Regions from separate parts of the Neorhizobium sp. T25_13 genome, predicted to be linked through region 2. Evidence: riboswitches for the same ligand, from Rfam matches in the RefSeq annotation. Region 2 holds a riboswitch; each other region holds the start of a gene.
What was found. Region 2 has a riboswitch for cobalamin ahead of C5J22_RS22785 (CbtB-domain containing protein). Riboswitches for the same ligand answer to the same signal wherever they lie in the genome.
Positions count from the first base shown of each region.

Region 1: linked by a shared signal. The riboswitch ahead of C5J22_RS02955 ((2Fe-2S) ferredoxin domain-containing protein) and the one ahead of C5J22_RS22785 (CbtB-domain containing protein) in region 2 are both predicted to bind cobalamin.
Region 3: linked by a shared signal. The riboswitch ahead of C5J22_RS16275 (aromatic ring-hydroxylating dioxygenase subunit alpha) and the one ahead of C5J22_RS22785 (CbtB-domain containing protein) in region 2 are both predicted to bind cobalamin.
Region 4: linked by a shared signal. The riboswitch ahead of bluB (5,6-dimethylbenzimidazole synthase) and the one ahead of C5J22_RS22785 (CbtB-domain containing protein) in region 2 are both predicted to bind cobalamin.

Region 1 covers NZ_PVBI01000001.1:618,073-625,605, reverse strand. Annotated here, with positions in the region: gene C5J22_RS02980 (GNAT family N-acetyltransferase) at 1-620, shown strand, start outside; gene C5J22_RS02975 (DUF3299 domain-containing protein) at 860-1,378, shown strand; gene C5J22_RS02970 (ABC transporter permease) at 1,455-2,219, opposite strand; gene C5J22_RS02965 (ABC transporter permease) at 2,219-3,133, opposite strand; gene C5J22_RS02960 (ABC transporter substrate-binding protein) at 3,142-4,638, opposite strand; gene C5J22_RS02955 ((2Fe-2S) ferredoxin domain-containing protein) at 4,635-5,444, opposite strand; cobalamin riboswitch at 5,541-5,734, opposite strand; gene aztD (zinc metallochaperone AztD) at 5,784-7,022, opposite strand; gene C5J22_RS02945 (substrate-binding domain-containing protein) at 7,367-7,533, shown strand, end outside.
Region 2 covers NZ_PVBI01000010.1:171,910-179,442, forward strand. Annotated here, with positions in the region: gene cobN (cobaltochelatase subunit CobN) at 1-2,911, opposite strand, end outside; gene cobW (cobalamin biosynthesis protein CobW) at 2,929-3,966, opposite strand; gene C5J22_RS22780 (DUF1636 domain-containing protein) at 3,963-4,373, opposite strand; cobalamin riboswitch at 4,480-4,720, opposite strand; cobalamin riboswitch at 4,780-5,009, shown strand; gene C5J22_RS22785 (CbtB-domain containing protein) at 5,046-5,222, shown strand; gene C5J22_RS22790 (CbtA family protein) at 5,236-5,997, shown strand; gene cobO (cob(I)yrinic acid a,c-diamide adenosyltransferase) at 5,994-6,608, shown strand; gene C5J22_RS22800 (cobyric acid synthase) at 6,611-7,533, shown strand, end outside.
Region 3 covers NZ_PVBI01000006.1:239,779-247,311, forward strand. Annotated here, with positions in the region: gene C5J22_RS16255 (winged helix-turn-helix domain-containing protein) at 6-386, opposite strand; gene C5J22_RS16260 (FAD-binding oxidoreductase) at 383-1,828, opposite strand; gene C5J22_RS16265 (L-threonylcarbamoyladenylate synthase) at 1,856-2,833, opposite strand; gene C5J22_RS16270 (DUF6656 family protein) at 2,867-3,475, opposite strand; cobalamin riboswitch at 3,641-3,875, shown strand; gene C5J22_RS16275 (aromatic ring-hydroxylating dioxygenase subunit alpha) at 3,975-5,219, shown strand; gene C5J22_RS16280 (BA14K family protein) at 5,328-5,750, shown strand; gene C5J22_RS16285 (BA14K family protein) at 5,944-6,396, shown strand; gene C5J22_RS16290 (transporter) at 6,464-7,459, opposite strand.
Region 4 covers NZ_PVBI01000014.1:66,170-73,702, reverse strand. Annotated here, with positions in the region: gene C5J22_RS25620 (NADP-dependent malic enzyme) at 1-435, shown strand, start outside; gene C5J22_RS25615 (hypothetical protein) at 586-1,272, shown strand; gene bluB (5,6-dimethylbenzimidazole synthase) at 1,273-1,959, opposite strand; cobalamin riboswitch at 2,039-2,223, opposite strand; gene C5J22_RS25605 (TolB family protein) at 2,251-3,081, opposite strand; gene C5J22_RS25600 (NAD+ synthase) at 3,097-4,770, opposite strand; gene C5J22_RS25595 (TadE family protein) at 5,011-5,430, shown strand; gene C5J22_RS25590 (pilus assembly protein TadG-related protein) at 5,432-7,162, shown strand; gene C5J22_RS25585 (class II 3-deoxy-7-phosphoheptulonate synthase) at 7,245-7,533, opposite strand, start outside.

The DNA of each region.
Region 1 (7,533 bases), on a different contig from region 2:
CGGCCAGGTGGCTGATGAAACGGATCATGACGGACTGCGGCCGCAACCGCATTCGTCTCAACTCGACGCAGGAAGCCCAGCGGCTTTATGCTTCGCTGGGGTTCAAGCCGAAGCAGACGGTTTATCAGTACCAGGGTACAGCGACCGCGCCGATGGCGCTTCCCCCTCCGGAGAAGGGGCTTGTTTTGAGGCGGCTGGATCGCGGCGATCTGGACACGGTGATCGCCTTCGACGCTCCTGCCTTCGGTGCTGATCGAAGCCAGCATCTCCTGCGATTGTTCGAGAGTTCGATCTGTTACGGTCTTTACCAGGGAGAGTGGATGCGCGCCTTTTCGATGCGCCGGCGCTTTGGGCGGGGGCATGTGGTCGGGCCGGTTGTCGCCGGCAACGACGAGGACGCCATCACGGTGACCCACCCGCATATTGCCGCCCACGCCGACGGGTTCCTGCGCGTAGATACACATTTCGATAGCGGCCCGTTTGCCGCGCTCGTCCAGCAGTGCGGGCTCAGCATCTACGCCACCTTGACGACGATGGTCACCGAGGAGGCAGCCAGCTACGGCGCCGGACAAAATGGCAATGCCAGGGTTTATGCCCTGGCTTCGCATTCCCTCGGATGAGCCTTCGTCTGTGGCGGCTCCGACAGACGAAGCGGCATGGAATTCGAACCTGTCCACTCCAGTGACCGTGGCCAGAGTTTGAGCGAAGGCCAAGAAGCAATCTCTCCCATCCTGGCTTTGACCTCAGTCGAGAAATAGAGCTAACATCCGGGACAGCGGCGGCGGCCTGTCGGCTGGGGAACGCCCTGTGAACGGAGATGCAGATGAGGCGCGCGCTTTTCCTCGTGTAATTCACGACGATGATGATCGGCACGGTTTGCCCGGCATCCGGCGTCTTTGCAGGCGCTCAGCCGGTTCTTTGGAGCGCCCTGCGGCCTGCGGAGCAATCGAAGTTGGATGCCGCCCTGCCGGGCATGGCGTCCAGCCGGCCTCAAGGGGAAACGCTTGTCTGGCGTGACGAAGCCCGTACGGTGGAGCTGACCGGGTTCATCCTGCCGGTCGACCAGGACGGCGAGAACGTCTACGAGTTCATGCTGGTCCCCTGGGCCGGAGCCTGCAGCCACAGCGCTGCTCCGCCGCCGAACCAGCTGGTGCATGTGGTCGCTGCCGAGCCGTTCCATCTCTCGCGAGTCTATGAGGTCGTCACCGTGACGGGAAATCTGCGGCCCGGTTTGGACAAGGCCCAGCTCTTCATCATGGACGGGGTACGCGTCCTCGACTACGGCTACAGCATGAGCCAGGCCCAGGTGGCGAAAGCGACCGGCTTCGTGGACCCGGACCTGAAGACCGTTTCGCCACTCGGGGTTCTTGCGCGATAAGCGAACCGCCACCGCCAACGGCGGCAGGGTCCTCCATTCTCCCGAGTGGATGTGAAAGCCGGGCCTTCGACCAGCGTCACGCTCGGCCGTCATCGAAAAAACCGTTGAGCAAGACGGTGACCAAGGCGATCGCGACGCCTGGCCAGATCATCAGCATTGGGTGGTCGAAGATGAACATGCGGTATTCAAAGAGCATCGATCCCCAATCCGGCTTCGACGGATCGGCGCCGAGACCGATGAAGGCGAGCGAGGCATAGGCGACCGCCGCAAGTCCCGCCTGGTTGCCGACATAGGCGAACATCAGGGGCAGGGTGTTGGGCAGTAGATGCCGGGTAATCATCCGTGCCGGCGCGACGCCGAGGCTCCTCGCCGCCAGCATGAACGGCTGGCCGAGCACCCGCTGACTGAGCGAATGCGCAAGCAGCGCATGCGGCCCGACGCCAGCCAAGCCTAGCGCCAGTCCGGCACTGAGCGGCGACAGGCCAAAAATCGCAGCTGCCGTCAGTGCGACGATGAGCGTCGGCACCATGACGAAGAACTCGCAGAAGCGCAGGATCACCGTTTCGCGCCAGCCGCCAAGGACGGCGGCGGCGGTGCCCAGCAGGGTGCCAAACAAAAAACCGATGGCACCGACCGAGAGGATGACGCCGGCCGTCCGCCACCCGCCGGCCATGATCCGGGACAGAAGATCGCGACCGAGATGATCAGTACCGAGCAGATGGCTGGCGGTCATGCCGGAATGTCGGGCAAGCATGTCCACCGCATCGGGATCATATGGCTGCCAAAAACCGCCGACACAGAGAAAAACGGCGAGCGCTGCGAGCATGACCAGCCGGGACATCAGGCGAGACGCGGATCGAGAAGGCGCATGGCGAGATTGGCGCCGGCATTCATCACAAGCATCCAGATGGCAATGACCATGACATAGGCCTGCAGCACCATCTGGTCGCGTGCCGCGATGCTTTGCACCAGGAACTGGCTGATGCCGGCAAGGCCGAAGAGGATTTCCATGGTTGCGGTGCTGCCGATCACCCAGCCCGCTTCGGAACGGACTGCCGACAAGAGGGCATAGAGTGCGCTGCGGTGGCCGTGCCGCCAGAGCGCCTGCTTTTCCGACAGGCCCTTGGCAAGCGCCGTGCGGAAATGCGGCTGCCCCGCGGTCTCCTTCAGGTCGCGCCGATAGACGCGGGAGAGAACGGCAACCGAATGCAGTGCGATCAGCAGGACCGGCAGGACGATCGCGGTCCAATCATTGGCGAAGGGTCTGAGCCAGCGCAGCTGCACGCCGAGCACCCAGAGAAGAACAAGGCCGAGCCAGAAGGCCGGCACCGCCTGCACGAAGATCGACAGAGCCCGGCTCATCCGATCGACAACACCTGCGGGATAGGCCGCTGAGAAGAACCCGAGCGGAATTGCCATCACGATCGCCAGCGCCAGGCCGGCGAGACCGAGCGACAGCGAGACCGGTAACCGCTCGGCGAACTCGGCAAGCACCGGCTCTCCGGTCCGGAAGGAGCGCCCCCAATCGCCGCTGAGGAAGTCCGCCAGCCAATGCAGATACCTGACCGGCAGTGGCTGATCGAGCCCCCACTCCGCCCTCAACGCGGCGACGGTTTCCTCCGTCGCCGGCAGGCTCCAGACACGAATGGCGATCGCGACCGGATCGGCCGGCATCAAGGTGATGACCGAGAAAGAGGCGAGCGAAACCGCCAGCAACCCCGCTATCGATTGTATGCCGAACCGGGCCAGTCGCATCACGTGGCCTACTCCGCCTCGCCGATATCGGCGCGCAGGACGTGGTAGTCGGATCCCCACGGCTCGTAGTTCTTCAGCCGCTTCGACAGGCCGACATACCACACGGGCGATACCAGGAAGGAGACAGGCGCATCGGCGAAGAGTTTCTGCTGGGCATCCAGCGCGATCGCCACCCGCTTTGCCGGATCGCCCTCGGCCGCAAATCGGTCGAGGATCGCATCGAAATCCGGCGAGGCGTATTTCGCATAGTTCAGCGAAGCGCCGCTTCTCAGCATCGAGTTCAGGAAAAAGGCGGTATCGCCGCTCGGGGCCGTATGCTGCGCCCAGAGCGCGATGTCGAAGTCGCCGGCCGAAGCGACCTGCTGGATGTTCTCCACCACCTGCGTATCGACCGCGATGCCGATCTTGGCGAGTTCCGCCTTGACCACCGGCAGCATGGTGACGAGATCCGGGCGCTGCGGATAGGTGATGACCAGCAGGCGCAGCGGCGTGCCGCCCTTTTCGCGCATGCCGCCGCTGCCTCTTGCCCAGCCGGCTTCGTCGAGCAGCGCGCCAGCCCTGGCAAGATCGGTCGGGCGTGCCTCCTGGCCGGCAAAGGGGAAATAGGCGGCGTAGGCACCTGTGGCCGGTTCGCCGCCATTGATCGCGGCTGCAAGCTGCTTGCGGTCGAAGGCCAGATCGATCGCCCGGCGCACCTTCACGTCAGTCATCAGCGACCGGGCGGTATTGAAGAAAGCGAGATACTGGTACCCGACCGGGAACGACTTGATCGTCAGGTCCGGGTTGGTCTTGAGCCGGCTCACGACCTCCGACGGCAAACCGAAGGCCATGTCGAGTTCGCCTGCTTCCAGCGCCAGCGTCAGGGTCTGGGCATCACCGAACTTGCGGAAATTGACCGGCGAACGCTGGTCGGCGCCGGCGAAATGCACGTTGGGCTCCAGCGAGATCGAGGCGTCCGTCTTGAAGGCGGAGATCTGGTAAGGACCGCTGAAGACGGCATTGCCGGCCTCGGTGGGCTTGTAGGCTATCAGCGGCCATTCGGCGAAGAGTGCCTGAATGAACGGCACCGGCTTTTCGGTCGTCACCTTCAGCGTCAGGTCGTTGACCGCCTCGAAGGTCAGCTTGCCGCCGGTCGCGAGCGCCGCCTTGTTGTTGGCGAACGTGGTATCGAAACCGGCTGCCAGTGCCCTGGCGGTGACGGGCGTGCCATCGGAGAACAGGCGGCCGGGTGTGAGGGTCACGGTCCAGGTCAGGTTCCCGATGCGCTCCGCCTTCACGGCCAGTTCCGGTACGAGCTTGCCGTCCCGATCGACGGTGAAGAGGTTCTCGCCGACGCCATGGCTGACCAGCGCCCAGCCGTTCGAGCCCTTGGCGGGGTCCGTGCCGCTGGTGATGTAGGTGGCACCGACGCGAAGCGGCTCGCCTGCGAAGACGGTGCCTGCGGTGGCAAAGGTGGCGGCGGTGAACCAGGCGGCGGCCAAGCGTGATAGCGTCTGCGACGTCAATTCTCTCTCCTCTTATTCTGTTCGGATGGGGTGCGAAGCCGTTGCTTGCGACCCGTTGGGTGATAGGCGAAGTTCTCGACGATCCGGCCGCCAAGCAGGTGCTCGCCGATGATCCGGTCGATCGCATCTTCGGTGACGCCGCCGTAATAGGTGCCTTCCGGAAACACCTGCAGCACGGGCGCCAGACTGCAGGGACCGAGACAGGTGGATTTTGCGGTCATCGTGCCATCGCCGGCAGCGCGCAATTTCTGCCGCTCCTGCCGGTTGCGCAGATGTCCCCAGATCACACCGGCTCCGGCCGCGTTGCAGGGACCGCCCTGACAAACGAGCACGCGGCGTTTCTGGGCCGGCACGAGGGAACCTTCGATGACAGGTGGGTTTTCGGTTTTCGGGACATCCAGCTCTTCGGCCGTCTCCAGCAGTTCGCCGAGAAGCTGCGCCATCAGCGTGCTGGAGGCGATATCCCTGGCGATGGACAAGGCCGGCCAGGGGCGGCTGTCGGCGGCCTTCCAGCGCGTCAGCGATTTCGTTAGCCAGATATGGAAGCTCGGCTCCATGGGCAGGACGAGCGGCACGATGACGACGGTTTCGACATCCTCGTCGAGCAGATTGGACAGCGCTTGGCGCAGCGAGGGGGTTCCCTGCTCGGTAAAGGCGAACCGGACGATTCCGGCCCCGGTCATGCCGGCCGCAAGCTCCGCGAGCCGCTGCATTTCCAGATGCGGCGACGCCGCAAAGGCGGATTTGGCGATCAGGAGGACGGCGCGCCCGGATACGTTCTGGGAAGATAATCCCTGTGTTTTCACTGCCTTCGTCTCACTCAAGGAGGAGGCAGCAAAAATGAAGGTTGCGGCAGGCACGATGGCCCGACGGAACCGTCATTCCTGTGGCACACCCCGACCACGGAACTTCTATCGTCAGGCAGGTCTCCTGGCTTGCGGGTCAAAGCCTTCATCGTCCGTCTTCCCGGCATTGTTGCCAGTGACATGTTGGACGAACGGCTCACCGCTCACAGTTGCGGGACAGCTCCGGTTTTGACCGGATTCCCTCTTAGCTTCCATCGCGGGATGGAAGAACCTTGACGCCGCGAACTTACACTCCCTCTGCCGACTGTCAACGGCGCCGCTTCATGCAGCATCATCGCATCAATGCGATGCGCCGGAGCCACCGACGGCAACGATCGTAAAGGGTTTTCCTTCGACGGGTATCGTACGGACCTCCTTCAGGCTCTCCGCATCGACGACGCGAACCAGCGAGTGCCGCGGATCGGTAATGACGATATGGTCGTCCGCAACGGCAAGGCGCGGCCGCGGATCACGCCAATGGCCGTCCTTGCTGTAGGGCTCGGTGACCTTGGCCTTGCGAACGATCTCGCCCTTGACCACGTCCAGCACATGAAGATCGCCGTCCTCCGTCAGGATGTAGGCATTGCGCGGCGTTGCCGGGTCCAGCAGGAAGTCGACGCGGCGGGTGGGCAGGGCGATCAGCCGGAAGTGCTCCTCGGCATCCGGATCGATCAGGACGATTTTGTCCTCGCCGTAGTTGCCGAGGAAGAACTGCATCGCCTTGCCGCCAAGCAAGGTCCCGGTGCTGCCCTTTGGCAGGTCCGTCGGGTAAGCGAACATTTCCAGCTTCGGGCCATCAATGCCGCCGGGCCGGGCAACGAGAACGCCTTCCTTGCAACCGAAGGCAACCAGCCGGGCCGAGGTGGCCTCGCCGTGAAGATCGGTGCATTTCGCGACGTCACCGAGCTGCTTGCCCGCCTCGTCGACGACCCGAAGACCGACCCTCGGCGGCAGTTCGTCGGGCTTGGTTTCGATTTCAGTGTTTGGGACCGACACGAGCACGAAACGACCCATCGTCACCGCTACGCCGTGATGCGGCTTCGTCGTGTCGACTGTCTTCACGTCAGCCCTGCCTTCGAGAAGAGCTGTTTCGTCGATGATATCCGCCTTGCCGCCTCGATCGTAAAAGAGGACCGCATGGTCGTCATGCGGGACGACGTGGAAAGGACGCTTGCCTTCGAAAGTCACGGGCAACAGCCCGACGTCGGAAACCTCCAGGTCCCGATGCTCCCCGTGATCGGAGAAATCGATGCCAGTCCTGATGACGTGCACGATGTCATGATCTGACTGGGTAACGAATACGGTCTGGCCGGACGCGCTGGCGGTCAGGGCCGCGGGACCCTTGACGTCATAGCGGCCGAGTTCCTTGCCGTTCTCGAAGTTGATGGCACGCACGACCGGGTTCGTGTGATCGCCGACAAACAGGCGCCATGCTTCCTTCGTCTCATGATCTTCATCGGCAAACGCTCCGGACGCCGCGAAGATCAGGCCTGCCGCGACAGCGCCTAGCAGGCGGCTTGTAGTGAGGGACAAATTCATGAGGTTCCTTCCTTATCGTTTGAACTTTTGTAGCGCCGAGCGCTTATCCAGCACATGGCTATGTACGTTATATCGTTACATTCAATGTTGAGAGTGTAATAACATTACATAGGTGGCCGTTGTCAATCCCTGCGATGGCGACATTTGCCTGGTTCACGCTGGTAGGGCATGCAGCCTGCGGGTTTGACGCGGCAGGACAAATGGACCTCAAAGATTGCCTGGCGGCAGTCGGCCTTGCCGTTTGAGGAAAATCCGTAGTTGCTGACATAAAACTCTTACATATCGGGAGGAAATCTGCCGTTGGCGGGCTCTGGGACTTGGCAAACGGAAGAGGACCTTCTCCGATGACGACATTGCAGCAGGTGGCGACACGAGCCGGATGTTCGTTGGCGACGGCAAGCCGGGCGCTCAGTCGCAACGGCAATGTCAGCGACCGCATGGCACGCAGAGTCCGCCGCGCCGCGGCAGAGCTAGGGTATCGGCCGATCAATTCTGCGTCCGGCAGGCCCGG
Region 2 (7,533 bases):
TGTCGAGTGCGATCACATCCGCCTTGCCGCCGAGTGCCGCGACAGCCGCCGCAAAGCCGCCGATGAAGGCGACATCGGCCGAGCCGTCCAGCAGGTCGCGGCCCGGATCGTCGCCCGTATGGACCAGCAGATCGGCCGTGCCGATGCGGTTCGCGAACTTGCCGGGCACGTGGCTGGCATCGCCCTCTGCGCCGCCGAAGGAATGGCTTGTCGCATCGAGATAGAGGCGGCCCAGTTCCTCGCGTTCCGCCCAGGTTCCGCCTGCGAGCTTTTCCTCGATGCCGGAGCCGTAGGTGCCCGGTGCCGAACCGAAGATGCGTGAGGGGACGTGCCCGAGCGCTTGTGTCTCTTCGGCCAGGGGATTGTCGCCCGGAGCTTCCTCGCGGCTGGCAATGGCGCGCATCGCGGCGTCGAGCAAGGCGATGAGAGCCGGAAACATGTCGCGGAACAGGCCGGAAATCCTCAGCGTCACGTCGACGCGCGGGCGGCCGAGCGCTGCCGGCGGCAGGACTTCGATGCCGGTGACGCGGCCAGTCGCCGTATCCTGCACGGGTCTCGCCCCCATCAGCGCCAGGACCTGGGCCACTTCCTCGCCGCCACTGCGCAGGGACGCGCTGCCCCAGAGATCGAAGACGAGGCTTTTCGGCCAGTCGCCGTGATCCTGGAGATAACGCCGCAGGATTTCGTCGGCGGCACGCTTGCCGAGTTCGAAAGCGGTCGGTGTCGGAAGGGTGCGCGGATCGCTGGCGAAGAGGTTGCGGCCGGTCGGCATGACGTCGCGGCGGCCACGGGCCGGGGCACCGGATGGGCCTGGGCGGATGTGCTTGCCGTCGAGTGCGTCGAGCAAGGCCTGTCGTTCGGTTTCGGCGCTTTGGACGCGCAACGGGTCGTCATCGCCGGGCGCTACCTGCCCGAAGACGTGCTGGCCGTCCTTGATCGAAAAGTCCTTGAGATCGCAGAGAAACGCGTCGATGCGGGTGAGCGCCGCATCCGGATCGTCGCTGTTCGAGACGCCAGCCTCGCCGGCCAGTCCGGTGTCGCGGGCGGTCTCGACGATCAGCCTGGCCAGCCGGTCGCGGCGGCGGCGATCGAGGCCGTCGGCCTGCGCGTATTCGTCGACCAGCAGTTCCAGCTTCTTCTGTTCGTCTGAAAGGCCGGCGCCGGCCAGGACCGGCGGCAGATGGCCGATGGTGACGGCGGCGATCCGCCGTTTGGCGACCGCCGCCTCGCCGGGATTGGAGACGATGAAGGGATAGACGACCGGCAGGCCGCCGGTGACGATCTCCGGAAAACAATCCTTCGACAGCGCCACGGTCTTGCCCGGCAGCCATTCGAGCGTCCCGTGGGCGCCGACATGGACGATCGCATGCGCGCCAAGCGTCTCGCGCATCCATTGACCGAAGGCGATCAGCGCGTGGCGCGGGGGGAGGTCCGGGCTGTGATAGTCGGCGCGGCGATCGGCATTGCGGCCGCGGTCGGGCGCGAGCGCGACGGTGATATTGCCGAAGCTCGCGGCACGGAAACGGAAAGCGTCATCCCTGAAGTCTTCATCGGCTTCGGACCTGCCCCACGCCGCCTCCGCAACGGGCAGGGCATCGTAGGCGGAGCGTGCGTGGCCGGCGGATTGGGCACTCAGGCGGTTCAGGAGATCACGCGGAGTCTCGGGGATATCCGAAACACCGTAGCCGGCTACCGATAGCTCGTGCAGCATCCCGAGCACGCTCTGTGGCACGTCCAGACCCACGGCATAACCGGTACGGCCCGGTGCGCTCGGATAGTCCGGCATGAGGATGACGATCTTGCGCTCGGGCCGTGGCGTGGTTTTGAGCCGGAGGAAGGCAGCGATACGGTCGACGACCTGTTCGACCCGGTCCGGTTCCGGCTGGTTGACGAGGTTGGCGGAGCTTTCGCCTGCCTTGAAGGAGATCGCGCCGGCAAGAATGCGTCCATCGAGCTCCGGCAGGACGACGTGCATGGCGAGGTCGGCGGGGTTGAGGCCGCGCCGGTTCTCAGCCCAGCCATCGCGGCGGGTCGTGGCGACGACGATCTGGAAGACCGGCACGCCGGTGCGGTCGAAAATCGTTTCGCCGTTGCCGTCGGTGCCGCTGGCAAAGGCGGTGGTGGAAAGAATGGCCGCAGATTTCAGGTCCGAGACCGCCTGTTCGACGAAGGCCAGTGCATCCGGTTCCTTCAGCCCGCCGACGAAGATCGGCACGGGTGCAAAACCGCGCTTCTTCAGCGCTTCGAACAGCGCATCGATCGGCGCCGCGTCATTCGCAAGCAGCATGGAGCGGTAGAACAGGATCGGCAAGCGCGGCGCATCCGGCGCAAAACGGGCCAGCAGGTCGCTGGCCTCGACAATGCCTTTTCCGGGCGCGTAATAGCCGGCCTTCGGCACCGGGGCTGCCTGCGGCAGCGGTTCCGTTTTGCCCTCGGCCAGCGTCGCCAGAAGCGTCGCCAGAAGCCGCATATTGGCCGGCCCGCCTTCGCGGAAACAGCTCAGGATGCCGGCGATCCGGTCTTCCGACACGGTAGAGGCCGCGATCAGTCGCTCGTCGCGGATGCTGCATTCGCCGGGCAGCAGCGCCAGCGCGATCTTTTTCCGCTTCGCCATGCGCGAAAGTTCCTCGACGCCATAAGCCCAGCGATCGTAACCGCCGAGAATGCGCACGAGGATGATCTTGGCATGGGCTGCCGTCTTCTCGACCCACAGATCGACGGACATGGGATGGCGGAGATCGGAGAGGCTGGCCAGCCGCAGGCTCGGCAAATTCGAACCCCAAGCGGCGGAAAGGCCGTTCAGGTCGCTGCCGGAAAAGGACAGCACCACCACATCGGCCGGCGACTGATTGAGGTCGACCGGTTCGATGAGGTCGTCAAGCGACGACGATGTGGTGGCGAGTATGTGCATCCTTCCCTCGGGCCTTCTTATGCGGCCAGCATCCTTTCGATCGCGGCGCGGTCGATGCCTTTTTCGCCGATCACGACAAGGCGGCTTGTCCGCGCTTCGCCGGGTGCCCAGGCGCGGTCGAAATAATGGTTCACGCGCGATCCTACCGCCTGAACCTGCAGGCGCATCGGCTTGTTCGCGACTTCCACGAAGCCTTTTATGCGCAGCACGTTTTCCGCCTCGGCCGTCGCAGAAATGCGGGCGGCGAGCTGTTCGGCATCGGTGACTGCGGCCAGATCGACGACGAAGCTGTCGAAATCGTCGTGATCGTGGTCGAGTTCGTCATCGTGATGGGTCTTGCGGTTCTCGATATCGTCCTCGACGGCAAGGCCGAGGCCGATCAGCACGGCCGGATCGATGGCGCCGTTGGCGGCCGAGACGATCTTCACGGCACGTGGCAGATGCGCGGACACGCGATCCCTGGCGATCGCAAGGCCGGCGGCATCCAGAAGGTCGCTCTTGGTGAGCACGATCATGTCGGCGCAGGCCACCTGATCCTCGAACACTTCCTCGACCGGATCGTCATGGTCGATCGAGCCGTCCGCGTCGCGCTGCGCTTCCAGCGCCTCGTGGTCGTCGGCAACGCGGCCTTCGGCGAGCGCCAGTCCGTCGACCACGGCAATCACCGCGTCCACCGTCACTCGCGCCTTGACGTCAGGCCACTGGAAGGCCTGGACGAGGGGTTTTGGCAGCGCGAGGCCGGAGGTTTCGATGAGGATGTGATCGACGCGGGGTTCGATGGCCAGGATCCGGTCGATCGCCGGCACGAAATCGTCCGCCACGGTGCAGCAGATGCAGCCGTTGGCAAGCTCGATGATGTTGTCTTCCGGGCAGCTTTCGATGCCGCAGCCCTTCAGGACGTCTCCGTCGATGCCCACATCGCCGAATTCGTTGACGATGATCGCCAGCCGCTTGCCCTTCAAGTTTTCGATCAGGTTGCGGATCAGCGTGGTCTTGCCGGCGCCTAAGAACCCGGTAACGACGGTGCAGGGAACGCGGTCGAACGAAACGCTCATGATGGCATGTCCTCGTGGTGATGAAAGGGTGGAATACGGGCCGTCATGCCCTTGCCGCGCAGGCAGGTCGGGCGGCCGCGAAGGGGAAGGAAGCCGCGTTCGTCCTCGGCCAGCATCATCGCGCCGGTGACGATATCCTCGACATTGTCGAGCGACAGGTGGCCGAAGACATAGGACCAGCCGCTCTTGTGATTAAACGCAGCACTCGGACTTTTTTCGCAATTGGCAAGGCAGGTGACCGGCTTTACCGCGAGCGGCTTGCCGCTTGCTGCCTCGCGCAGCGCCGCGATCAGTGCGATGCCCGGCCGGATTTCGCCGTCGGACGCATTACGGCAATTGGTGCAGACGAAAATCGTCACATCTGCCGGGCCGGCGGTTGCCGGATCATCTGGTCGGTGGTCACTCATCGGTCAGCCGCGTTCCCGCCGGGGTCGAAAAATCGGGGCGCGGAGCAGAAGGTCGAAATCCCTCTGCGGTGATCGAGAAACTTCCTCCGGAGCACCCCGCCCGGTGAAGCAAAACTAATCGGACGGCAGGTCTCCTGGCTCGCGGGTCGTCGCCATTTGCCTGCCTTCCCAGGATACCGTTGGCCGGATTTCCCAGTGGCTTGACGGCCAAATGGCCGTTTTAGGCAATGGCTCGCCGCCTACAGTTGCGGGGGCAGCCGCGGCATTGATCCTGAAAAAGGGATCGCACCGCATTCTCTCTTAGCCCTCCCCGTTGCCGGAAAGGGACCATCTCTTTCCAAGTAAGCCCGGTCGCAGGCCCATGTCAATGCGTCGCAAAGGCGATTGCCGTGACGCCGAATTCGTCTATAGTGACCGAGCCTATGGTGCCCGAAAGGGTTTTAGAGGGAATGCGGTGCGACGGAATTCTGCCGTCCAACCCGCGGCTGCCCCCGCAACTGTAAGCGGAAAGTCTTCGACCAAAACGGCCGTCCGGCCGTCAAGCCACTGGGAAATCCGGCCAACGGTATCCTGGGAAGGCGGGAGAAGGCGTCCGATCCGCGAGCCAGGAGACCTGCCAGAGGCGGCAAAGAACGTGAACGGCCCTCGGGTGGAGGGCGAAAGGACGAGACCATGGTTACGAATTCTGCTGCAGCTGCAGTCAGCCTCTCCGCTTCGAAGATCATTCCCCTCAGCATGACGGCCCTGCTTGGCCTGTTCATCGTCGGCTTTGTCGGCTTCTCTCATCTGGAAGTCGTCCATAACGCCGCGCATGACACGCGCCACTCGCTCGCCTTCCCCTGCCACTGAGGAGTTCTCCCCAATGTCGTTGTTTCGCAACATCGTCTTCACGGCGGTGATCGCCGGGCTTTTGTCCGGATTGCTGCTGACCGTGATGCAGAGCTTCTCCACTGTGCCGCTGATCCTGCAGGCGGAAGTGTTCGAGAATGCCGCGCCCGAGGCCGGCCACAGCCATGATGCTGCACCTGCCGCAGGTGCCACGGCATCCGCCGCCGAGCATCACCACGGCGAGGAAGCCTGGGCTCCCGCCGATGGCTTCGAGCGTTTCATCTATACTGCTGCCGCAGACATGCTGTCGGCTATCGGTTTTGCCCTTGTCCTCGTTGCCGCCTCGGAAGCGTTCGGCGGCTTCAAGGGCTGGCGCGGTGGCCTGATGTTCGGCATTGCCGGCTTCCTCGCCGTCATCCTCGCGCCCGGCCTCGGCCTGCCGCCGGAACTGCCCGGCATGCCGGCTGCGGAACTCGGTCCGCGCCAGATCTGGTGGATCTCGACGGCGGCCTGCACGGCAATCGGTCTCGGCCTGCTCGCCTATACCCGCTCGGCCGTGTTCGCAGCGCTTGCGATCGTGCTCCTGATCGCCCCGCATCTGGTCGGCGCGCCGCTGCCGCCAAGCCATGAAACGGCGGTCCCGATGGATCTCCATGTCCGCTTCGTCAACGCCGTCTATGCCACCAACCTGGTGTTCTGGGCGGTGCTCGGCGCGCTGGCCGGGGTCGCCCGCGAAAAGTTCCGCGCTGGCGAGGAAGCTTCTGCCGGGTCTCCGGCGAAGCTTGTCTCCCGGTGAAGGAGATCGACGAGGCGTCCGTCGAGCGCCACCGCGCCAAGATGGCGAACCGCAAGGCGGTTCAGGATGCGGAAGTGGCCGAGAAGACCCAGGAAAAGGGTCTTCTCATCGTCCATACCGGGCCCGGCAAGGGCAAATCCACAGCTGCCTTCGGCCTGGCGCTGCGCATGCTCGGCAACAACCGCCGGGTCGGCGTCGTACAGTTCATCAAGGGCGCCTGGTCGACCGGGGAGCAGCCCGCGCTCGCCGTCTTCGGTGACCGCGTCGTCTGGCACACGATGGGCGAGGGTTTTACCTGGGAGACCCAGGACCTGAAGCGCGACGTCGCCGCGGCGGAAAAGGCCTGGGAAAAGGCACTCGAGCTGATGGCGGACGAGACGATCGGGCTCGTCATCCTCGACGAACTCAACATCGCGCTTCGTTATGACTATCTCGATCTGGACAAGATCGTCGCCGCGCTACAGGCACGGCGGCCGGATCTGCATGTGGTCGTCACCGGCCGCAACGCCAAGCCGGCGCTGATCGAGGCCGCCGACATGGTGACCGAGATGTCGCTGGTCAAACACCACTTCAAGGCGGGCGTGAAGGCCCAGGCCGGCATCGAGTTTTAGCCATGGTTGGGTCCAAGCCAGCTCGGGCGCTGATGTTTCAGGGAACGGGCTCGGATGTGGGCAAGTCGCTGGTCGTGGCCGGCCTTGCCCGCGCCTTTACGCTGCGCGGCCTGAAGATCATGCCGTTCAAGCCGCAGAACATGTCGAACAATGCTGCGGTCACCGCAGATGGCGGCGAAATCGGCCGGGCGCAGGCGTTGCAGGCGCGCGCCGCCGGCGCGCCGCTCAGCGTCCACATGAACCCGGTGCTCCTGAAGCCGCAGAGCGAGGTCGGGGCGCAGGTGGTGGTGCAAGGCAGGGTCGAAGGCAATGCCAAGGCCGCCGAGTATCAGATGCTCAAACGGACACTGATGCCGCGGGTCCTGGAAAGTTTCGATATCCTCCGCAACCAGGCCGATCTCGTCCTGGTCGAAGGCGCGGGCAGTGCCTCGGAAATCAATCTTCGCCAGAACGACATTGCCAATATGGGATTTGCGCGGGCGGCGGACGTGCCGGTCGTGCTGATCGGCGATATCGACCGTGGCGGGGTGATTGCCAGCCTTGCCGGCACCAGGCTGGTGCTCGATCCCGAAGATGCGGCGATGATCCGGGGTTTTATCGTCAATCGCTTTCGCGGCGACCCGGCCCTGTTCGCCGACGGTATGCGGATGATCGGGGAACTTACAGGCTGGCATTCGGTCGGGCTGTTGCCGTATTTTGCCGATGCGGCCCGGCTGCCGGCAGAAGATGCGCTTGGCCTCAATGCACCGTCAGTGCGAAAGGCCGGTGCGAAGATCAGGATCGCGGTGCCGATCCTGCCGCATATCTCCAATTTCGACGATCTCGATCCGCTGGAAGCGGAGCCGGATATCGATCTCATCCGGGTCCGGCCGGGGCAGGCCATTCCCGGCGATTGCGATCTCGTGCTGCTCACCGGTTCGAAGGC
Region 3 (7,533 bases), on a different contig from region 2:
TCTTCTCAGGTGTCGTCGCTCTTGCCGGTCGTCTCAAAGCGCGGATCGGCGTTCGATTCGAGCCAGTCGAGGTCTGCGCGCATGGCGTCGCGGCTCGCCTTTTCCATCCGCCGGTAGCGGGACAGCAGTTCCTGGCCGAATTCGGTCAGGCCCGCACCCCCGCCGCTTTTCCCCCCATGGCGGGTAAAGATCGCCGGCTCCTTGAACATCCGGTTGATTTCGTCTCCGAGCAGCCATGCCCGCCGGTAGGACATGCCGATCGAGGCGCCAGCCGCGCGGATCGAGCCGTGTTCGGCGATCAGTTCCAGAAGCTGCGCTTTGCCCGGACCGAGCCGCACGCCATTGTCGAGGTCGATCCGGATCGTGGTCTTCGACGGCTGGCTCATGGAATGGCCACGACCTTGCCGGGGTTCATGATGCCGGCCGGATCGAACGCCTGCTTGATGCGCCGCATCAGGTCCATCTCGATCGGCGAGCGGATATGGGCGAGCTCGTCGCGCTTCAACTGGCCGATGCCGTGTTCGGCCGAAATCGACCCGCCGGCGGCGAGCACGATGCCGTGGACGATCGCGTTGATTTCCCGCCAGCGGCCGATGAAGGCTGCCTTGTCGCCCGCCATGTCGGCGGTGATCGGCTGCGAGATGTTGTAGTGGATGTTGCCGTCGCCGAGATGGCCGAAGGCGCAGACCCGGGCGCCCGGCATGGCTGCCAACACCGCCTGCTCGGCCTCTGCCATGAAGCTCGGGATTTTCGAGACGGGTACCGAGACGTCGTGCTTGATCGAGCCGCCCTCCGGCTTCTGGGCGTCGGACATGCTTTCGCGCATGTGCCAGAGCGCCTTCTGCTGGGCGACGGAGGAGGCGATCACGGCGTTGCGGATGAGGCCCGCTTCAAAACCCTGTTCGAGCAGCGACTGCACCATGGAACTGGCCGTCTCGGCGGAATCCGAAGTCGAGATGTCGATCAGCGCATACCACGGATGCGGCTCGGAAAGCGGATCGCGCACGCCCTCTATATGCCGGACCACGAATTCGATGCCGATGCGCGGCATCAGCTCGAAACCGGTCAGCGCCGTGCCGCAGAGGTTCGAGGCTCGCTCGAAGAGTTTTAACGCGTCTGCCGGCGAATTGAGGCCGGCAAATGCCACCTGGTGCCCGACCGGTTGCGGGAAGAGTTTCAGCACCGCCCCGGTGATGATGCCGAGCGTCCCTTCCGCGCCGATGAAGAGGTCGCGCAGGTCGTAGCCGGTATTGTCCTTCTTGAGCCGCCGCAGGCCGTCCCAGATCTCGCCGGTCGGCAGCACCACTTCGAGCCCGAGGCAGAGTTGCCGGGTATTGCCATAGGCGAGCACGGCGGTGCCGCCGGCATTGGTGGAAAGATTGCCGCCGATGCGGCAGGAGCCTTCCGAACCGAGCGACAGCGGAAACAGCCGGTCGACGGCTTCCGCCGCCTTCTGCACGTCGGCAAGGATGGCGCCGCCGTCGGCGACCAGCACGTTGGCGACCGGATCGACGTCGCGGATGCGGTTCATCCGTTCGAGCGAGACGATCAGGTCGCTGCCGCCGGTGCGCGGGGTCTGTCCCCCGACGAGGCCGGTATTGCCGGTTTGCGGCACGATCGGCGTACCGGTCTCGCTTGCAAGCTTCAGGATCGCCGACACTTCCTCGACCGAACCCGGCTTCAGGAGCATAGGCGAAGAACCCTTGTAGAGCCCGCGGCCCTCGACGAGATGCGGCGCAAGATCGTTCGCGTCGCGCAGGACGTGGTTCTCGCCGACGATCGCCGCGAAGCGGTCGAGAAGCTCCGGGTTCGGCCCTGAAATGTCCATCGGCGTCTCCTCCTCTTTAGCCCCGGCTCATTCCCGCGGGGCGGCCGCCCTCGCCAGCCGGTCGTTGATCGCCTCGCCGAGCCCATGGTCGGGAATGGGCGTGACGGCGATGCTGGCGGCGCCGGTGGCGTCGGCGCGCTTCAGGTAATCGAACAGATTTGCCGCCGCCTGCGCAAGGTCGCCGGACGGGCTCAGGTCAAAAACCGCCGCGGCGAGTTCCATTCCCTTCACCGGAGCGGAACCCAGCCGGATCAACGCCTCGCCGGCCTCGACATGGTCGGCATTGAGCCTCACCGCTGCACCCGGCGCATAATGAGAGGCCAGCATGCCGGGGGCCTCGATGATCGCCGCCGGTCCCTCAGGCCGGATCACTGCAAGTCCGGTTGCCGTCTCGATCTCTTCGGCGGCTACCCCGCCCGGCCTCAGCAGCCGGATCACACCGTTCTCGACGCGGACGATGGTCGATTCGACACCGACAGGAGCCGCACCGCCGTCGATGATCAACGCCAGCTTCTCGCCCAGGTCGTCGGCCACGTGGCGCGCGCTGGTCGGGCTCACCTTGCCGGACGTGTTGGCGCTGGGGGCCGCGAGCGGCTTGCCGAAGGCGCGGATGAGCTCGGAAGCGAAGCCCTTGGGAAGCCGGATGCCGACCGTATCGAGCCCGGCCGTCGCCAGCGCATGAATGCCGCTTTCGGGCTTCAGGGGAAGGATCAGGGTGAGGGGCCCCGGCCAGAAGGCTTCGGCAAGCCTGCGCGAGATCGGATCGAAGTCGGCATAACGCTCGGCCATGTCGAGATCCGACATGTGGCAGATCAGCGGGTTGAAGCGCGGCCGGCCCTTGGTCTCGTAGATGCGGGTGATGGCGGCGGGATTGGTGGCGTCGGCCGCAAGTCCGTAGACCGTCTCGGTCGGGATCGCCACGGGAAGGCCGTCCGCAAGGACGGTGCAGGATTGACGAAGCGCGCCGTCATGATCCCGGGTGATGTCGATGATTTGAGCCGTCATATCCGCCCGTCAATAACGCGGACCCGGGCGTCTTCAAAGCTTTTTGATGATCTCGCGGAGCATTTCGTTGGAAGTGCCGAGCATCAGGACGTTCTTGATGGCTTCCATCGGATCATTGGTCTGGAACAGAAGGCCGTTCTTGCGGATCGTGCGGTTGATCTGCAGCGGCTGACCCGCCTCGCGTTCGACCGCAACGGCAAAATACATGCGCGAATTGGCCGGGCTGATATGTTCGAAAAAGGTTTCTTCCTCGCCGATCTTGGAGAAGAAGTTGGCGATATAGAACGACCAGCTCACGGGGACGCCGCGCGGAAGAAACGTCCTTGCCGCCGTGACATGGCAATAGCCGAGATGCGGGCGTTCATCGAGCGTGTGGTGGAAGATGATCTTCGGAAACTTGATCGAGCGATGGAAGGAGTTGATCCGGTTGTGGCTCGTTTCCCCGGCTGCCTCGAGCCTTTTGCCCGTGCGCTCGGCGACTTCGTTATGGGTGAGATAGCGGCGCTCTTCCGGCAGCCAGACCGGATGGTAGCGGGAGCTGCGCCCCGTCCGGAGGAATTCGGAATGGGAAGCGCTCTTCACCACCACCGGCGCCGGTGGTGGAGGGGCTTTGTAATAACGGATCTTTCCCTTGGCCTGCACGGTGGCATCGCTCCCATTCACGCCGGGATTTTATGGCTTATCCCTTAATGACAGGTTTCGCTTTCGCGGGGCTGGAGTGTCGCATTTTGGGCCGTTTCGCCGCTGTCGCCAACGCGGTTGCCGATGTCGCAATGTCGCCTATGCGACACGCCCGCCCGATGATTATATCCGCCTCGATCTTGAGGTGCCGCCTGACTAGGGAAGGCGGAGAATTGGGAAGCCGGCAGGGGTCTTTAGAAACCCTAATCCGGCGCTGCCCCCGCAACGGTGGTGGAGCAATAAGGCACGGCATGAGCCACTGGGAAAGAGCCGCAAGGGCCGCCCGGGAAGGCGCCGAGCCGGTCCCCTGAACGGGACAAGCTCCTGAGCCCGGAAACCAGCCTTGGGATCAAAAATGACGACCGGACGCGGCGGGCGTTCGGGACAGGGTTTGGGGCGGGCTTGAGGCCGGCCGGCATTTCCATGTCCTTCCGCTGTCCACATTGACGAGGAAGATAATATGGAAATTCGCAATCAGGCCCTGCGGCAGCTTAAGAACCGCCGTGAAGGCTTCAGCCTCGAACAGCCCTTCTATACCGATCCCGCCTATTTCAAGCTCGATCTGGAAATGATCTGGTATCGCGACTGGCTGTTCGTCGGGCATGATTGCGAGCTGCCCAAGGCCGGAGCCTATTTCACCTTGCAGATCGGCGATTATCCGGTCGTCGTCGTGCGCGGCCGCGACAACCGGATCCGTGCGCTGCACAATACCTGCCGCCATCGCGGCAGCCGCGTCTGCACCAAGGAGCATGGCTCGGCGGTCCGGCTCGTCTGTCCCTACCATCAATGGACCTACGAACTGGACGGCTCGCTTCTGGTCGGCCGCCAGATGGGCCAGGACTTCGACAAGACCCAGTTCAGCATGAAGAAGGTCCATTGCGAAAGCGTGGCGGGCTTTATCTTCATCTGCCTTGCCAACGAGGCGCCGGATTTCGCGCCGGTTCGCGCGGCGATCGAGCCCTATATGGCCCCGCACCGCCTCTCGGAGGCCAAGGTCGCGCACCAGTCGACGATCATCGAGAAGGGCAATTGGAAGCTCGTCTGGGAAAACAACCGCGAGTGCTACCACTGCGCCGCCAACCACCCGGAGCTCTGCCGCACCTATCCGGAATCGCCGACCGCGACGGGCGTCCAGGGTGCCAAGGACGATCCGGTCATCGCCGCCCATTGGCAGCGTTGCGAGGAGGCCGGGTTGCCGAGCGAATTCCGGATGGACGAGACCGGCCAGTTCCGCGTCGCGCGCATGCCGCTGATCGAAGATGCCGAGAGTTATACGATGAGCGGCCGCAACGCCGTGCAGCGTAAACTCTCCGAGGACGTAACGATCAACTCGATCGGCACCATGCTGCTCTTCCACTATCCGAGCAGCTGGAACCACATTCTCGGCGACCACGCGATCTCGTTCCGCGTCACCCCGCTCGGGCCGGAGGAAACGGCGGTCACCACAAAATGGCTGGTCCACAAGGATGCGGTCGAGGGCGTCGACTACAATCTCGAGGAACTGACCCACGTCTGGAACATGACCAACGACCAGGACCGCCGGATCGTCGAGGAAAACGCCTTCGGCATCCGCTCGCCCGCTTATGAGCCGGGTCCCTATTCGCCACTGCACGAAGGCGGCGTCATGCAGTTCGTCGAATGGTACTCGAACTTCATGGTCAACCGGCTGCAGGGCGACCAGGCGCAACTTTCGATCGTCGCCTGATCGCCAATTCGTGATCGGCGTTAATCGGTGCCGGGCACGTCTTCAGGAACCGAAACCTGCGTCTGGCGTTGTTTGCTGATTAAAAATCAGAATGAGGAAACACACCGCATGAACGCCTTTCGTCTACGTCTGACTGCGGCGGCGGTTGCCATCGCGACCACCTTTGCCGGGCTTGTGCCAGCGCAGGCCATTCAGATGCCGGCTCCCCCGTCCGGCATTTCGGCCGCCGGCGATGTCACCAATGTCCAGTACCGTCGCGACTTCCGGCGTGACCGCTATGGCTGGTATCGCGGCCACCGCGGTTATCGCGATCGCCGGCCCGGCTACCGTTATTACAACGGGTTCTGGTTCCCGCTCGCCGCCTTCGGCGCCGGCGCCATTATCGGTGGCGCCATACAGGCCGACCGGGGCGGCTATTCGAGCCGTCACGTCGCCTGGTGTGAAAGCCGTTATCGCAGCTATCGGGCCTGGGACGATACCTATGCGCCGCGCGCTGGCGTTCGGGCACGCTGCATCTCGCCTTACAGATAAGCAAGCGTTGGCCACCTCTACGCCAAGCCCGGTCGCGGCATATGCCAGCGGCCGGGCTTGCTTCGTCGCGGCGCACGTTAATTGCGCATTCAGGATGAACTTCCTAAGGTTGCGGCAAAATTGAAATCCACTGCATACTGAAATAATTGGCTGTCAAAAATTGAAACATAGACAAGGGATCTGGGGACTTAACATGACTCTTTTGAAGAAGATCGCGGTTGCGGGAATCTCCGCTGCCGTTCTCGCCGGCTCTCTGATGCCGGCTCAGGCGATGCCGCTGCCGTCCGCTCCGGCCGCCGGGATCGAAACCAGCGCCGACACCGACGTGACCCTCGTCCAGTACCGTCGCCATGGCGGCGGCTGGTATGGCGGGCATCGCGGTTATCGCGACTACCGTCCAGGTTATCGCCGCCATAACGGCTACTGGTTCCCGTTGGCGGCATTCGGTGCCGGCGCCCTGATCGGCGGCGCCATTGCCTCCCAGCCGCGTTACGCCGAGCCAGCTCCGGCCTATGGCGGCGGCGACGACATCAATCCGCGCCACTACGAATGGTGTGCAGATCGCTACCGTTCCTACGACGCCTATTCGAACTCGTTCCAGCCGAACTACGGTCGGCGCCAGACCTGCTATTCGCCTTATTTCTAAGGGCGCCCGGCAGACACTATCCCACCCGTCCGGTATGGAACCCGGGCGGGTTTCGTTTGTCCAGCGGTTAGAGAATGCCGGTGCGCTTCAACAGCCACCAGGCGGCAAGTACCGAAATGCCGATCAGGCCGAAGGCATAGGCCGTTCCGCCGGAGCCTCCCTCGAAGGGTAGCGACGAGGTGTTCATTCCGAAAAAGCCGGTGACCAAAGTCGGCGGCAGCAGGAAGGCGGTCATCAGCGACAGGATATAGAGGTGGCGGTTGGTCTCTGAGGAGAGCTTAGAATCGATTTCCTCGTGCAGCAGTCGCGCCCGCTCCTGCAGCGCGTAGACGTCGTGGTCCGCCGCCTCCAGCCGGCCGATCAGCCGCGAGGCGGCGTCGTCGAAACCGGGCGGCATCTCGTCGTCGTCGGTCGCCGCTGCACGCCGCAGCAGTGTCAGCACTGTTCTCAGGTGCCGGTGCAGCCTGACCACCGTCCGCCTGATCGGCGCGAGGCGGCGGCGTTCATCGCGCGGCGTGTTGTCGTAAACGAAATCCTCGATGATGTTCATTTCTTCGGTGAGCTCCATCACCAGCACGATCAGCGTACGCTGGAATTCGGCGACCAGCGTCTCGAACACGTCGATCGGCTTTTTATAGCGCGAAGCGTTCTTTTCTATCGCCGCCCGCACCCGGTCGATCGAGCGCAGGGGCTGCAGGCGCGTGGTGATGATGATCCTGTCCGAGACGAAGAAATGCAGCCAGCCGATATTGCGTGTCTCGCTGTCGAACTCCCGCTGGAAATCGACCAGCGTGCCGTAGACGAGCTGCTCGTCGAGCGTCACGGCGGCGTGCGTGTCATGGGTGGTGAGTGCGGCGAGAGCCGGCGGTGTCAGGCTTGGAAAGCTCTCCAGGAAGGCGTTGACCCGGCTGTCGGCGAGGTTGAGATGCAGCCACAGGAAGCCATCGCCGACATCGAGATCGCTGCGCGCCGCATCGAGCGGCAACCGGGTGCAGGGCGCCGATCCCGGATGGAAGCGATAGGCCCAGACGAGGCCTGGGACAGCGGGGTTCATGAGGGACATGGGCGAGGAATCCGGAAGCATAGGCGTCACTCCATAGACCCCTTGTGTAACGCTCGTTTCAACAAGATTCTCTA
Region 4 (7,533 bases), on a different contig from region 2:
GAAATCCGCCGGTTCGGCATCGCCCCGAAGGCGGCGCTGATCTGCCACTCGAATTTCGGCTCGCGCGATTCCGAAAGCGCCCAGAAGATGCGGGCTGCCCTGAAGCTGGTCCGCCAGCGGGCGCCGGAGCTGGAAGTGGACGGCGAAATGCAGGGTGGCTCGGCATTGTCGGAAACGCTGCGCAAGCGGGCCATGCCGGACAGTTCGCTGACCGGCGAAGCCAACCTGCTGGTTTTCCCGAATCTCGATGCGGCAAACATCTCGCTCGGTCTGGTCCGCAACCTCACGGACGCTCTGCATGTCGGGCCCATTCTTCTCGGCGCGGCCCAACCGGCGCATATCCTGTCGTCCTCGGTGACGTCTCGCGGCGTGGTGAACATGGCGGCGCTCGCCGTCGTGGAAGCCTCGCAGCCAAATCTGCAGATTCAATCCTGAGTTGCCGATCTTCTCGTGCTTTAGCGCGGGCCCCGTTCGGGGCTCGAATGGCATGCGGGCTTGATTTCACCGTGCGGTGATCGCGGCTTTATGAGATTATCAACCGGCACGTTCCATGATGCCATCTCCCACTAGGAGAGGATGCCGGAATTGCCGATACCGCTTCGCGGCCTGCTGACCATACCGCTCTTGCTTCTGCCTGCCGCAGCGCTGGCGGGGGACCCTGCCGTTTGTGCAGCCCTTTACCGGAAACTTGGAAACAGCCCGCAGATCATCGGCAACACGTCTGCGGCGCGCAGCTACGCCCAGCAGCTTGGCGAATACAATGCCGATATCCGGGAATTGCGGGTCGACATGCGCCGGGCCGGCTGCGGCAATGGCAGCGTCGTGGTTCTGGGTGGCCCGAATGCCGAGGTCTGCGGCCAGATGCGGGATGCGCTGGAAAGAATGGAACAGAGCCGCGACGCGCTGGCGGCGGAACGGAACAGTTCGCGGCAGATGATCCTGCCCTCGGAAGAGCGGAATGCCATCCTCGCCGCCATTCGCGAACAGCGCTGCATCCCCTCCTTCGAGCCGCTGCCGCCTGTTGTCGACGACCGCCGAAAGGTGCCGGGCATCGAACTTCCGAGAGAAGAGCAACCGTATTCCGGGATCACCAAGCTGCCGACCCGCCCGCAAAAGCCGCAGGCCGCGGTCCAGCCGCCGGTGCTCACGCCGCCGCCGGAGCGGCCATACGATCCAAACAAGAAGGTGCGCACCGTTGGGCCGGCTTTCCTGCCCGAAGCGGATATCGACCTCAGCAATCCGAAATCCGCAGGACCGCAGCCGCAGCAGTGATCAACGGTTATCCCAGCGATCCTGAAAGATCAGCTCCTCCAGGGCCAAGCGCTGGCGCCAGCCCTTGAGCGCCAATTCCGGCTCGGCGTAGAGGCGGTCGGTATAACCGAGGCACAGCCACGCGACGATCTCGACGCGATCGGGAATGCCCAGCAGCGCACGCACGTCCTCCTCGCGAAAAATGCTGACCCAGCCGACACCGACGCCCTCGGCCCTTGCCGCAAGCCACAAGTTCTGCACGGCGCAGACGGTCGAATAGACGTCCATGCGCGGATTGTGGGTTCGGCCGAGCACGACCGGGCCGGCACGGTCCGGATCGCAGGTGACGCAGATCGACAGCGGCGCCTTGACGATGCCTTCGAGCTTGAGGCTGCGATAAAGGTCGCGGCTCCGCTCCGGAAACATCTCCACGGCTTCGTCATTGGCGCGCGAAAAGGCGGCGCGAGCCGCCTCCCGCACCGAGGGATCGCGGATGAGGATGAAATTCCAGGGCTGCATGAAGCCGACCGAGGGTGCCGAATGCGCGGCGCCCAGCAGCCGCTTTACCAGGTCGTCCGGCAGTGGATCGGGCAGGAACTGGTCGCGCACGTCCCGGCGCGTCTCGATCGCCCTGTAGACGGCCGCACGCTCGGCCTTCGAAAATTCACCGGCAGGCAGCAAGGCATGCGCGAAAGGATCAGGCTGCATCGTTTGTCCCCAACAATGCCGTCGCTCCCTTGCCTTTCAGAAGCAAGGAGAGGTCCGAAACCTTTCCGCCGTCCGCGCGGGCTGGTCTATCTTGTCAGGCCGGTCTTCTGACTTGGCTTCGTCCGCCTCAACCGCCGCCTTCCCGGTTTCCCAGTGGCTTATCCTGCGGCCGAGCGTCCACCTCACAGCGTTGGGCACGTTCCGGCTCCACCCGGATTCCCGATTCTCCGGCTTGTCGCCGGCACCTGACAGGATCGGTTATGCCCTTACGCTATCCTCGGCGCAAGGCGCTCATGCGACTAGGAAATAGCGCACGTAGGCAAACTCATCGCCATCCGGCGACCAGTTCGGTGAATTCATCGTGCCCTGCCCGCCGAAGAGCTCGAACAGCGTTTCGACATTGCCGCCGTCCATGTCCATCAGCCTGACGCGGACGTTGAGATCGCGCGGGTGGTCGAAGACATCGGCGTCGTAGGAGATGAAGACGATCTTGTCACCCTTCGGTGACGGATGCGGAAACCAGTCGCCGTAACCCCCGCCGGTGATCCGCTCGGCCACGCCGCCGGCGGCCGGGACGCGCCAGATCTGCGTCAGCCCGGTGCGACTGGAATTGAAATAGATCCATTTTCCATCCGGCGAATAGTCCGGCCCGTCGTTGCGGCCCTCGCCGAACGTCAGCCGCGTCTCGTTGCCGCCCTCGCTGCCGATCGAATAGATATCGAACTCGTCGCCACGGATGCCGCAATAGGCGAAGCTCTTTCCGTCCGGCGACCAGCCATGCCAGTAGGACGGCAGGTTCCGGGTCACCAGCCGCGGCACGCCGCCGCCCGCGGGAAGAACATAGATCGCCGATTTGCCGAACTCTACCTTGTCGGAAATGGCGATCAGCGAACCCTCCGGCGAAATGCCGTGGTCGTTGTTGCATTGGCGGGCAAAGCCCGTATCGACCAGTTCAGGCCCGTCATCACCCGCCGGTGACAGACGATAGATCAGGCCCTCGCTGTTGAGCATCAAGTAGCGCCCGTCGGGCGACCAGTTGGGCGCCTCGAACAGGGCTTCCGTCTGCCAGACCACCCGCATCGTCCTCGTCCGGATATTGAAGATCTCGACCGAGCTGCGCAGGGCCATGATCCTCTCCTACCGATCGCGGAAACGGTTGGTGATCGGATAACGCCGATCGCGGCCGAAGTTCTTCTTGGTGATCTTGACGCCCGGCGCCGATTGGCGCCGCTTGTATTCGGCGAGATAGAGCAGGTGCTCGATCCGGTGAACGGTTGCGATGTCGTGGCCGCGGGCAACGATCTCCTCGGTCCCCATCTCCAGCTCGACCAGGCATTCGAGGATGTCGTCGAGCACCGGATAGGGCGGCAGCGAATCCTGATCGGTCTGGTTGGGTCTGAGTTCCGCGGACGGAGCCTTGGAGATGATGTTCTTCGGGATCACCTCGCCGCTCGGGCCGAGCGCCGTCGGCGGCAGGTGTTCGTTGCGCCAGGCGGCCAGCGCATAGACCTGCATCTTGTAGAGGTCCTTGATCGGGTTGAAGCCGCCATTCATGTCGCCGTAGAGGGTCGCGTAGCCGACCGACATTTCCGACTTGTTGCCTGTCGTCACCACCATCGAGCCGAACTTGTTGGAGATCGCCATCAGGATCGTGCCGCGCGCGCGGCTCTGGAGGTTCTCCTCGGTGATCCCCTCCTCGGTTCCTTCGAACAGCTCGGCCAGCGCCGACGAAAAACCGTCCACCGGCTCGGCGATCTGCACGATGTCGTAGCGGCAGCCGAGCGCCTTGGCGCAATCAGCCGCGTCCTTCAGCGAGTCCTCGGACGTATAGCGGTAGGGCAGCATCACCGTGCGCACCCTCTCCTCGCCCAGCGCATCGACGGCGATCGCCGCGCAGATGGCACTGTCGATGCCGCCGGACAGGCCGAGCACAACCGACTTGAAGCCGTTCTTGTTGACGTAGTCGCGGAAGCCCAGAAGGCAGGCGCGATAGTCCGCCTCCTCCTTTTCCGGAATGCGGGCCATCGGCCCGCGGGCGCAATGCCAGGTCTCGCCAATCCGTCTCCATTCGGTGACGGCGACGGCCGGCTCGAACTGGCTCATCTGGAAGGCGAGCGACTTGTCGGTGTTGAAGCCGAAGCTTGCGCCGTCGAAGACCAGTTCGTCCTGGCCGCCGAGCTGGGCAGCATAGATCATCGGCAGGCCGGTCTCGATCACCTGCTTCAGAACGACCTGATGGCGGATGTCGACCTTGCCGCGAAAATAGGGCGAGCCGTTCGGCACGAGCAGGATTTCCGCCCCGCTCTCCGAGAGCGTCTCGCAGACGCCGAGATCGCCCCAGATATCCTCGCAAATCGGGATGCCGAGCCGGACGCCGCGGAAATTGACCGGGCCAGGCATCTCGCCGGCGATGAAGACCCGCTTCTCGTCGAACTCGCCATAGTTCGGCAGGTCGATCTTGTCGCGCACCGCGATCACCTTGCCGCCGTCGAGCACGGCGATCGAATTGTGCCGGCCTTCCGCGCCCTGACGCGGGAAGCCGATGATGACGCCGGGGCCGCCGTCCGCCGTATCGGCCGCAAGCTCCTCCACTGCCTTCAGGCAGGCGTTGAGGAAAGCCGGTTTCAGGACGAGGTCCTCCGGCGGATAACCGGACAGGAAGAGCTCGGTGAACAGGATGAGATCCGCCTCTTCGCGGGCCGCATCCTTTCGTGCTTCTCGGGCCAGCGCCAGGTTGCCGGCGATATCGCCGACAGTCGGGTTGAGCTGGGCAACGGCGATGCGGAGTGTCTGGCTGATGTCCTGGGTCATGGTATCGATTTAACGTTCCGTGCGAGAGGTCGCAACGTTGTTCCCGAGAGATTTTTCGTCCGCATCAAAAATGTTCCCGATTCGCGAACCCGGCCGCCCCCCCGCAAGAGCATGCAGCGCCCCACCCGAACAGCAGGAAATTGTGGATTGGAAGTGTAACCTATGGGCGTACGTTAAGTATTCTTTAGATTTTCGCGCCGATTATATTAGTGATAACTAACTCAACAATGGGGCGCATCGATGGGGTTTTTATCACTGATAAGATGCAAATCCGGAGGTTCAGCCGTCGAGTTCGCCATCGTCGCTCCCATCCTCTTCCTCACACTGTTCAGCCTGATTGCCTACGGCATCTACCTGAGTGCCGCACATGCGGTGCAGCAGATCGCCGCGGACGCCGCGCGTACTGCGGTGGCTGGCCTGAACGATACCGAACGCAAGCAACTGGTGCGCGACTTCCTCAGCCGTTCCACCCTCAATCACGCGCTGCTCGAGGTGAAGAACTTCACGCTCGACGTCAAGGAGGATCCGAAGAACCCCAATCAGTTCACGGTCTCCGTCGACTACGATGCGAGCCATCTGCCGATCTTCAACCTCTACAGCTACGCCATGCCCGACGCGCATATCCGGCGTTTCTCCACGATGCGGATCGGAGGCATCTGAAATGAACCGGCTCCTTCATCGCCTCTATCACAACAAAGCGGGCAATATCGCCATATCCGCCGCCATTACCATGCCGCTGGTCGTTGTCAGCCTGGCGCTCGGGGTTGACTACGGTCACTTGACGCTGCAGCAGCGCGAACTGCAGAACACCGCAGACTTGGCTGCCATCGCGGCGGCCGGACGCCTGAGCGAGCCGGAAAAGGCGGTACTCGACTATTTCATTCTCAACAGCGAGAACTTCGCGGTGCGGACTGCATCCGGGCTGCTGACGGCAGATGGTGAGGTTCCCTTCAACGAGGCAAGCGTCTACCAGGACTACACCGCCTATGCGCAACTGACGAAAGGCCGGTACGTGGCCGATCCGTCACGCCCGGTGGAAACCCGTTTCCAGGCCGGGGCAACACCCACCGATGCGATCCGCGTGACCATGCACCAGAAGGGGCAGATCTTCTTTGCCGGCAGCTTTGCAGAGGCGCCGGAACTTGGCGCCACCGGTACCGCCAGTGCCGACAAGCTCGCCGCCTTCTCGATCGGCTCGCGGCTCGCCAGCCTCAACGACGGCATCGTCAATGCCCTTCTCGGCAAGCTCCTTGGCACGACGATCTCACTGAAAGCCATGGATTATCAGGCGCTCGTCGATGCAAATGTCAACCTTCTGCAGACGCTCGATGTCCTTGCGATCAATCTGGGCGTCACCGCCGGCACCTATTCCGAACTGCTCGACATGGAGATCACCTACGGACAGTTTCTGGATGCACTCGGCAAGACGACCGGTCTCACGCCCTCCGTCCGTGCCGTCCTCGATACGCTCGAGAAAACCCTCAACCACACCCAGGTCAAACTGAAGCTGGAGGAAATCCTGGCCCTCGGGCCGCTTTCGGAGAACCTGATCGGACAGGGTAACGGTCTTAACGTCAAAGCCAGCGTGATGGACATCGTCTCGGCGGCCGCCGTTGCCGGCAGCGGCGGCAAGCAAATCGCCGTCGATCTCGGCGCGACCATCCCGGGACTTGCGTCGGTCACGCTTGACATCGCCATCGGCGAGCCTCCGGTCGGCACTCCACCGAACGCGGTCGGGAGGCCTGGCACCATCGTGCGCACCGCCCAGATGCGGGTGGCCCTCCACGTCGTCGTCGATGGCCTCGCCGGGATCGCCGGCCTCAAGGTCGACGTGCCGCTCTACCTCGAAGTCGCTCATGCGGAAGGGCGCCTTGCGGATATCCGCTGCGGCGGCGGTTCACGCAGCAACGGCACCGTCGATGTCGAAGTGGTTCCAGGCGTGGCTGCGATCGGGCTCGGCACTGTCAACCAGGCCGCGTTTGAAAATTTCGGTACCACGCCACGCGTCACGGAAGCCAGTCTTCTTGACTCCGCCCTGATCAAGATTTACGGCAAGGCCGATATCAACGCCGGCAATCTCGCCAAAAAAACGCTGACCTTCTCGGCCAGTGACATCGCCTCCGGCAAGATCAGAAGCGTATCGACGAAGGATACGTTGACCAGCCTGGTCACCTCGCTGCTGAAACGCCTGGAACTCGATATCAAGCTCGGGCCACTGGCTCTCGGCACGCCGACACTGATCCAAGCGGCTTTGGCCGACACGCTGACCGGCATGACGAAACCCCTCGACACGGTCCTCTACAATATCCTGCTGACGCTCGGCGTGAGGATCGGCGAAGCGGATGTCCGTGTCGGCGACGTCGCCTGCCGCAACCCCGTTCTCGTCCAATAGGCTCGGTACCTGGACGAGAAACGAAGAAGGCCGGCGTTCCCCCGCCGGCCTTCTTCAATTTCCAACGATCGCGCGCGACGGTTCAGCCGTTGACGACCATCCGCTTTTCGTCGCGGCCGCTCTTCATCCGCTCGGCGAGCAGGAAGGCGAGTTCCAAGGCCTGGTCGGCATTGAGGCGCGGGTCGCAATGGGTGTGGTAGCGGTCCTGCAGGTCGCCGGCCGAAACCGCACGGGCGCCGCCGGTGCATTCGGTGACGTCCTTGCCGGTCATCTCGATATGGATGCCGCCCGGATGGGTGCCTTCCGCACGATGGATCTGGAAGAAGCTCTCGACCTCCGACAGGATCCGCTCGAACGGCCGGGTCTTGTAG